Regions from separate parts of the Candidatus Allofournierella excrementigallinarum genome, predicted to be linked through region 2. Evidence: predicted binding sites of a transcription regulator. Region 2 holds the regulator's gene; the other holds the start of a gene.
The links. Region 2 encodes HrcA, which represses chaperone genes, less so after heat shock. Its sites were predicted from a motif close to TGTTAGCACTCNNNNNNNNNGAGTGCTAACA; they were not measured.
Positions count from the first base shown of each region.

Region 1 (4,706 bases), on a different contig from region 2:
GCGAAGGCGTCGGCCTGCTCGTTCCACTCCTTGCCGATGGGGCTGGCAGGGGTCATGCCGTAGTCGGTGCCCAGCTCCTGCTTGGACTTGAAGGTCAGGGAGGTGTCGAAGCTGCCGTCGGCGTTCACAGGCACCTTGTTCTGGGCCACGTCGATCTTGCAGGCAACGATCTTGCCGCTCTCGTCCACGGTCACGGCGGCGACGGTGCTGTCCACCTGGGCGTTGCCGGCGGCATCCGCGGTGGCATCCGCGGTGGTGTAGCTGGAAACGATGGCGATACCGGTCTTGACCTTCTTGGCAGAGCCGCCGCAAGCGGTGAAGCTCAGAGCCAGAGCCAGGACCATGACCAAAGCCAAAACTTTTTTCATGTTGTCTTACTCCTCTCAAAAAACGAACATATACATCCATTTGTGCCCATTGAAGGGCGGCATCCCTATTATACCTGTGTGACAGATGTTTGTCAATCTCAATTGGCAGGTAAAAGATGACAGAATGGTTCCAATCCTGCAAATTTTTTCTTATTCGGCGCTTTCCCTCACCGCCCGGTGTTCGGCGTGCAGCTCTTCCAGCAGGGCGGCGAAGGTCCAGTCCCGGTTGGTGGGCGTGACCACCGCCTTGAGAGGGATGCGCACCCCCGCGGCCTTCAGCCCGTCGAGAAAAGCGTCCAGCGCATTGCGGTCCAGCCCCCACAGCACCAGGGCGGGCGTGGGGTCCGCCGCAGCAACAGGCTCCACGCCCCTGCCCGCCCCCGGCAGGCCGCAAAGAGCGGCCACCGTGCGGCCCAGGTCCTGTTCTTCCACGGCGCGCAGGCGCACCCCGGCCCCGGCGCAGACTTTTTCCAGCCCGCTGCCCTGCGGCGCCTTCCAGGCAAGCGCGGCGGCAGGCGGCAGCGCGGCGATGTGTGCTTTCATATTTATATTCCCTCCCAAAGGGCGCGGCGGGCGGCCTTCAAAAACGTTTTGGCCGCCGCGGCGCATGCCCGTCTCTTTAGATACCATACTATAAGGGGATGATACCATATTTTTGTCCCCGCTGGCAACGCGCCCGCCCCGTTTATAAATTTTTTGTGAAAACCCTTGACATTCCATCGCGCCTGGAATACAATATTAGCAGTCGAGGCACGAGAGTGCTAAAACTAAGAATCCTTCCAAGTTGGACCGCTTTCACAAAGGGGGACGGACTGTATGAATACAAACAAGTATACCCAAAAAACGCTGGAGGCGCTGCAAAGCGCCCAGCAGCTGGCCATTGAGTACCAAAACCAGGCGCTGGAGCCCGAGCACCTTCTGGCCGCGACTGCCAGCCAGCAGGACGGGCTCATCCCGCAGCTGCTGATGAAGCTGGGCGTGGAGCCGGGCAATTTTGCCGCGGCTGCCGCCCAGAAGGTGGCGGCCCTGCCCCATGTGACGGGCTCGGGCCGCGAGCCGGGCAAGATCTATATCTCAGCGGCCACCGACAGGGTGCTCGCCGCCGCCGAGCGCACCGCCGAAAGCATGAAGGACGAATACGTCAGCGTGGAGCACCTGTTCCTGGCGCTGATCGAACAGCCCAATGAGGCGGTGCGGCAGGTGCTGCGCAGCTTCGGCATCGACAAGAACCGCTTCCTGGAGCAGCTTGCCACCGTGCGGGGCAGCCAGCGGGTGACCAGCGACCACCCGGAGGAGACCTACGATGCGCTGAAAAAGTACGGCCAGGACCTGGTGGAGCTGGCCCGCCAGCAGAAGCTTGACCCGGTGATCGGCCGTGACACCGAAATTCGGAACGTCATCCGCATTTTGTCCCGCAAGCGCAAGAACAACCCCTGCCTCATCGGCGAGGCGGGCGTGGGCAAGACCGCCATCGCCGAGGGCCTGGCCCAGCGCATCGTGCGGGGGGACGTGCCGGAAAACCTGAAAAACCGCACCATCTTCAGCCTGGACATGGGCGCGCTGGTGGCGGGCGCAAAATACCGGGGCGAGTTTGAGGAACGGCTCAAGAGCGTTCTTAACGAGGTGAAAAAGAGCGAAGGGCAGATCATCCTGTTCATCGATGAGCTCCACACCATCGTGGGCGCGGGCAAATCCGACGGCGCCATGGACGCGGGCAACCTGCTCAAGCCTCTGCTGGCCCGGGGCGAGCTGCACTGCATCGGCGCCACCACCCTGGACGAGTACCGCCAGTACATTGAGAAGGACCCGGCCCTGGAGCGCCGGTTCCAGCCGGTGCAGGTGGACCAGCCCACGGTGGAGGACACCATCTCCATCCTGCGGGGCCTGAAGGAGCGCTATGAGGTGTTCCACGGCGTGAAGATCCAGGACAGCGCCCTGATTGCCGCGGCCACTTTGTCCAACCGGTACATCACCGACCGTTTCCTGCCGGACAAGGCCATCGACCTGGTGGACGAGGCCTGCGCCATGATCCGCACCGAGATGGACTCCATGCCCTCGGAGCTGGACGATCTGCGCCGCAAGATCATGCAGCACGAAATCGAGGAGGCCGCCCTGAAGAAGGAGACCGACGCGCTGAGCGCCCAGCGGCTGGCGGCGCTGCAAAAGGAGCTGGCCGAGATGCGCGCGAAGTTCAGCGCCATGAAGGCCCAGTGGGACAACGAGAAGTCCAGCATCGGCAGCGTGCAGAGCCTGCGTGAGGAGATCGAAAAGACCAACGCGGCCATCGAGAAGGCCGAGCGGGAGTACGACCTGAACAAGGCCGCCGAATTGAAGTACGGTAAGCTGCCGGAGCTGAAGAAACAGCTGGCGGAGCAGGAGAAGAAGGCGGAGGCCGCGGGCGAAAAGCAGGACAACCTGCTGCGCGACCGGGTCACCGACGAGGAGATCGCCCGCATCGTGGCCCGCTGGACCGGCATCCCCGTGGAGAAGCTGGTGGAGGGCGAGCGTGAGAAGCTGCTGGGCCTGGAGGACATCCTGCACAAGCGGGTCATCGGCCAGGACGAGGCGGTGCAGAAGGTCACCGAGGCCATCCTGCGCAGCCGGGCCGGCATTGCGGACCCGAACCGCCCCATCGGCAGCTTTTTGTTCCTGGGCCCCACCGGCGTGGGCAAGACCGAGCTGGCCAAGGCCCTGGCCCAGGCCCTGTTCGATGACGAGAAGAACATGATCCGCATCGACATGACCGAGTATATGGAGAAGTTCAGCGTCAGCCGCCTCATCGGCGCCCCTCCGGGATACGTGGGCTATGAGGAGGGCGGCCAGCTGACCGAGGCGGTGCGCCGCCATCCCTACAGTGTGGTGCTCTTCGACGAGGTGGAGAAAGCCCACCCCGACGTGTTCAACATCCTTTTGCAGGTGCTGGACGACGGCCGCATCACCGACAGCCAGGGTCGTGTGGTGGACTTCAAGAACACCATCATCATCCTCACCAGCAACCTGGGCAGCCAGTATATCCTGGACGGCATCGGCCCGGACGGCTCCATCAGCGCCGAGGCCCGCACCGCGGTGGAGGGCCTGCTCAAGACCCAGTTCCGGCCGGAGTTCTTGAACCGGCTGGACGAAATAGTCTTCTACAAGCCCCTGACCCGGGAGGAAATTGGCGGCATCGTGGAGCTGCAGCTGGCCGACCTGCGCCAGCGTCTGGCCGAAAAGCAGCTGGGTCTCGCGGTGACCGACGCGGCCAGGGCCTTCATCATCGACGCGGGCTACGACCCCGTCTATGGCGCCCGGCCGCTGAAGCGGTTCATCCAGAGCAAGGTGGAGACCCTCATCGCCCGCCAGATCATCGGCGGCGGCCACAACGCCGGCGACACCCTGACGGTGGACGTGGAAAACGGCCAGCTGGTGCTGCGCTGACAGTTTTGAACAAAGAACGGCCCGCCCCGTGGAATACACGGGGCGGGCCGCTTTTTTGTTTTCAGCCGTTGTGCCGGTAGAGGGTGTAGCCGGCGAATTCATAAAATTCCGCCCTGCTGCTCACGGCGGTGTACTCCCGGGCGATGAGGTCCGCCACGTCGGCGTTGGTCACATTGCCCACCACCAGCCAGGCCGGCGGGTCCGCCGCGAGGCGCTGCGCCTGTTCGGCGGCCATCTCCGGGTCGGCGGCGCTCTGCCACTCCTGGTGGATGAAGTAGTTCTGAGCCGGGCGGATGTCGGCGGCAAGATACCATTGGGCGTCCACCTCCCAGGCCAGCACCGAGTCCCGCTCATCGGCGGGGATGACCGCCGCCATGCTGCGGGCGATGTTGTTGTAGTCCGCCGTTTCGCCGGGCCAGCGGGCCATGAAGTTGTCCCGCTGCCAGCCGGGCAGCCGCGCCGCCAGGCTCACGAGATACGCCCCCGCCAGCACCAGCGCCAGCCGGCCGGCGGCGCGCTTGCCGGCGGCTTTGCCCTCCGTCCACAGCTTCCACGCCATGCCCAGCGCCAGGGGCACCAGCGGCGCGGCGATCATGAAGTAGTGCAGGTAGGGCCGGTTGGAAAAGAGCAGATACATGTTCAGCCCGGCGGTGAGCAGCGCCGCCCAGCCCAGGGGCCGCCGGGGCGCCCGCAGGATGCACAGCAGCGCCAGCGCCGCCAGCAGCAGCACCGGGGCGCCGAAGTCGAACACCGTGCGCCGGAAGGTGGCGGAGGCCCAGGGAGAGCCGCCGTAGTAATCGGTGAGGGAAAATTCAGCGGCGTAGAGCAGGTTGTAGCCGATGGTGCCGTAGAGCATCTGCCCCAGCGCGCCGTGCAGCGCGAAATAGACGCAGAAGGGCGCGGTGACGGCGGCAAATCCCC
Region 1 is NZ_CALXHK010000008.1:38,277-42,982, reverse strand. Features, by position in the region: gene ACH2AT_RS02760 (hypothetical protein) at 1-368, opposite strand, end outside; gene ACH2AT_RS02755 (DUF3783 domain-containing protein) at 519-911, opposite strand; gene clpB (ATP-dependent chaperone ClpB) at 1,185-3,785, shown strand; gene ACH2AT_RS02745 (hypothetical protein) at 3,847-4,706, opposite strand, start outside.
Region 1: clpB (ATP-dependent chaperone ClpB) is a predicted target of HrcA. The motif match lies at 1,105-1,135, and genes of this name have one in related genera.

Region 2 (4,706 bases):
CGTCCACCACGCCGTCGTCGGGCTTGCCGGCGCTGCCGGCATTGCCCGCGTCCGCGCCGGAGGCGCCTGCCGCACCGGAGCCTTGAGCGTTCTTGTAGAGCTCCTCGCTGATGGCGTAGAAGGCCTTCTGGACCTCCTCCTGCTTTGCCTTGATGGCCTCGACGTCGGTCCCCTTCAGGGCCTCTTTCAGCTCGCTGAGTTTCGACTCGACCTCGGCCTTCTTGGCCGCGTCCACCTTGTCGCCCAGCTCGGCGAGGGTCTTTTCGGTCTGGAACACCATCTGGTCGGCGCCGTTGCGCACGTCCACTTCCTCACGGCGCTTCTTGTCCTCGGCAGCGAACTGCTCGGCCTCGCGCACGGATTTCTCGATGTCCTCCTTGCTCATGTTGGTGGAGGCGGTGATGGTGATGCTCTGTTCCTTGCCGCTGCCCAGATCCTTGGCGCTCACGTGCACGATGCCGTTGGCGTCGATGTCGAAGGTGACCTCGATCTGAGGCACGCCGCGGGGAGCGGCGGGGATGCCGTCCAGCTTGAACATGCCCAGGCTCTTGTTGTCGCGGGCAAACTCACGCTCGCCCTGCAGCACGTTGACCTCGACGCTGGGCTGGTTGTCGGCCGCGGTGGAGAAGATCTGGCTCTTCTTGGTGGGGATGGTGGTGTTGCGCTCGATGATCTTGGTGCAAACGCCGCCCAGGGTCTCGATGCCCAGGCTCAGGGGGGTGACGTCCAGCAGCAGGATGCCGCCCACTTCCTTGTTCAGCACGCCGCCCTGGATGGCAGCGCCGATGGAAACGCACTCGTCGGGGTTGATGCCCTTGAAGGGCTCGACGCCCATCTCCTTCTTCACGGCCTCCTGCACGGCGGGGATACGGGTGGAACCGCCCACCAGCAGCACCTTGCCCAGGTCGCCGGGCTTCAGGCCGGCGTCGGCCAGAGCCTTGCGCACGGGGCCCATGGTGCGCTCCACCAAATCGGCGGTCAGCGCGTCGAACTGGGCGCGGGTGAGGGTGGTGTCCAGATGCTTGGGGCCGGTGGCGTCGGCGGTGATGAAGGGCAGGTTGATGGCGGTGCTCATCACGCCCGAAAGCTCGATCTTCGCCTTCTCGGCGGCCTCCTTCAGGCGCTGGGCGGCCATCTTGTCCTGACGCAGGTCGATGCCGTTCTCCTTCTGGAAGTTGTCGGCCAGCCAGTCGATGATGCGCTGGTCAAAGTCGTCGCCGCCCAGGTGGGTGTCGCCGTTGGTGGCCAGGACCTCGGTCACGCCGTCGCCCATCTCGATGATGGACACATCGAAGGTGCCGCCGCCCAGGTCGTAGACCATGATCTTCTGGTCGTTGTCCTTGTCCGCGCCGTAGGCCAGGGCCGCGGCGGTGGGCTCGTTGATGATGCGGCGCACGTTCAGGCCGGCGATGGTGCCGGCGTCCTTGGTGGCCTGACGCTGGCTGTCGTTGAAGTAGGCGGGCACGGTGATCACCGCGTCGGTGACCTTTTCGCCGAGATACGCCTCGGCGTCCGCCTTCAGCTTCGCCAGGATCATGGCGCTGATCTGCTGGGGGTTATAATCCTTGCCGTCGATGGTCACCTTGTAGTCGGTGCCCATGTGGCGCTTGATGCTGCTCACGGTGCGGTCGGGGTTGGTGATGGCCTGGCGCTTTGCCACCTGGCCCACCAGGCGCTCGCCGGTCTTGGTGAAGCCCACCACGCTGGGGGTGGTGCGGGCGCCTTCGGCGTTGGCGATGACGACGGGCTCGCCGCCCTCGATCACGGAAACACAGCTGTTGGTAGTGCCAAGGTCGATGCCAATGATTTTACTCATAGTATATCTCTCCTAAATTTTACTCAGATGGGTGGAATGTTTTGCTATGGGAAGGGGTTTTAAGCCCTTTCAGCGGACTATTCGGCCACGATGACCGCGGCGTGGCGGATGACCTTGTCACCCAGCTTGTAGCCTTTCTGGAACACCTGCAGGACGGTGCCGCTCTCCTCGCCGTTCTCGGCCGCCTTCTGCATCACGGCGTTGTGCACCGCGGGGTCGAAGGGCAGGCCCAGGGCGGGGATCTCCTCCACCTTGAGGGCCTGGAAGGCGGCCCTGGCTTTTTCCAGCGTCAGGGTCACGCCCTTCTTGAAATTCTCGTCGGCGGTGGGGGCGGCCTCGGCCATCTCCAGCGTGTCCAGGATGGTGAGGATCTGGCTCACCGCGTGGGCCACGCCGCTCCCGAAGGCGGCGTCCTGCTCCCGGGCCGAGCGCTTGCGGAAGTTGTCGTACTCGGCGGCGGTGCGCAGCAGCCGCTCCTTGGCGGCGTCCGCTTCGGCGCGGGCCGTTTCGGCCTCGGCTTTGGCGGCGGCCAGCTGGCTTTCCAGCTCCTTTTTGGTCTCTTTCTTTTCCTTTTTGGGGTCTTTTTCCGCCGCGGGCTGTTCAGCCTCGGGGGCGGCGGCCTCCTGCGCCGCTTCGGCCTGGGGGGCCGTTTCGGCTGCGGCCTCTTCGGGCCGGATGTTGGTCTCGTCCATCATTGCGGGTCCTCCTGTGCCTTGCCGGCCATGCACTCGCCGAGTTTCAAGGCAAAATAGTCAAGAACGGGCACCAGCTGCTCAAAGGGCATCCGGGTGGGCCCCAGCAGGGCGATGGCCCCGGTGAGGCCGCCGCCGGCAAGGTAGCGCTTGCTCATGAAGCAAAGCCCCGGCAGCGGGCGCTGCAGGTCCTCGCCCAGCAGCACGGTGGTGCGGCCGGTGCGGGGGGTGATGAGCCTGCCGGCCCGTTCGTCGTCGGTGAAAAGCTCCAGCACCCGGGGCAGAAGGCCGGTCAGCTCCGGCCAGCGCATCAGGTACTGCAGGCCCTGGGGATAGGTGCGGGCCTGGGCCGCCTGCCGCAGCAGCGCCGCCGCCGCGTTCAGCACCGGGTAGAGGTCGCTGCCCCGCTCGCCCAGCCCGGCGGCCAGGTTCGCCAGCACCGCGCCGGAAAGGTCCGCCGGCGCCACAAAGGTCAGCCCCCGGTTCAGCACCCCGGCCAGCAGCGCCGCGTCCTCAGCGGTGAGGTCGGTGTCCAGCCGTGCCACGCGGGTGCGCACGCCGCCGGCGCTGGTCACCGCCAGCACCGCCGCGGTGCAGCGGCCCACCTGCACCACCTCGTAGTGGGCGATGCACAGATCGTCCGCCCGGGGGGTGGTGGCCGCCACCATGTAGCCGGAATAATCCGCCAGGGCCTTGGCCGCGCCCGCCGCCAATCTTTCCGGCTCGTAGTCGAGGCCGGCGAAGATGCGGTCGATCTCGGTTTTCTGCCGGGGGGAAAGGCCGGGCGCGGGGCGCATCAGGTTATCCAGATAATAGCGGTAGCCCTTGGCGCTGGGCACCCGGCCCGCGCTGGTGTGGGGCTGCTCCAGAAGGCCCAGCTTTGTCAGCGCGGCCATCTCGTTGCGCAGGGTCGCGCTGGACACCGCCATGTCGAAATACTGGCACAAAAGCCCCGAGCCCACCGGCTCGCCGCCCTGGGTGTAAAGGGCAACGATGGCCTCCAGCACCCGCTGCTTCCTGTCGTCCATGGCCATGCGCCCCACCTCTTTTCCGTGGTTTTAGCACTCATTACATCTGAGTGCTAAATTTATTGTACTCCATTTTATTCGTCTGTCAAGGGGGTGGTGTGAAAAATTTAAAAGTTTCATGGAACGTTCACAATGCCGCCCCCCTCGGGGCACAAAAAGGGCCCGCGCCAGCTCTTTCGGGGCGGCGCGGGCGGGGAGGAACGGCGCTTCAGCTCTCCATCTGCTTTGCCAGGAAGGCGGCGGCGATGGCCAGGGCCTTCTGCTCCTCGGGGGTGGGGACGGCGGCCTTCTCGTCGCTCAGAAGGGCCACCGCCCCCGCCACGTCGCCGGCGGCGACGATGGGCACGGCGATGTGGATGTGGCGCGCCGCGCCCTCGCAGGGGAACTGGCAGTCCTCGGCGCGGCCGGAGTGGAGATAGACGCGGCGGGCGTGCATCAGCTTTTCCAGCGGGATGCTCACCCGCTTTTCCAGGCACTCCCTGCGGGCGGCGCCGGCGGCGGCGATGATGCTGTCCCGGTCGCAGACGATGGAGGTGCGGGAAAGATTCTTTTGCAGCACCTCGGCGTACTGGGCGGCAAAGGAGGCCATCTCGCCGATGGGTGAATACTTTTTAAAAATGACCTCGCCGTCGCCGGTGGTGAAGATCTCCAGCGGGTCTCCCTGGCGGATGCGCTGGGTGCGGCGTATCTCCTTGGGGATGACCACCCGCCCCAGTTCGTCGATGCGGCGCACGATGCCGGTTGCTTTCATAAGTCGGTTCCTCCCAACGCAGATATTGGCTGCTGGTAGTATTTGCATCCGGGGGAAAAATATGCAGCGGAGGCCAAAAAGCGGCCCGGGGCCTGAAAGGGCCCCGGGCCGCCTGTGTCAGCGGTGAAGGGGGTAGTCGCGGCAGGCCTGCACATAGGCCCGGATGTTCTGCCAGGGCACCTCCGGCTCCAGCAGGTGGGTGGGGGCCGCGAACAGCCCGCCCTCGCTGGCGATGTCCAGGTTCTTCCACACCTCGGCCCGCACCTGGTCCGGCGTGCCGAAGGGCATCACCGTCTGGGTGCCGATGGTGCCGTGGAACACCAGCCGGTCGTGGTATTTGGCATAGATCCCGCCAAAGTCCATGCACTCGCTCTGGATGGGGTTGAGCACGTCGATGCCCGCGTCGATGAGGCCGTCGA
Region 2 is NZ_CALXHK010000029.1:17,175-21,880, forward strand. Features, by position in the region: gene dnaK (molecular chaperone DnaK) at 1-1,816, opposite strand, end outside; gene ACH2AT_RS06925 (nucleotide exchange factor GrpE) at 1,894-2,511, opposite strand; gene hrcA (heat-inducible transcriptional repressor HrcA) at 2,508-3,542, opposite strand; gene ACH2AT_RS06935 (stage V sporulation T C-terminal domain-containing protein) at 3,745-4,287, opposite strand; gene ACH2AT_RS06940 (uroporphyrinogen decarboxylase family protein) at 4,405-4,706, opposite strand, start outside.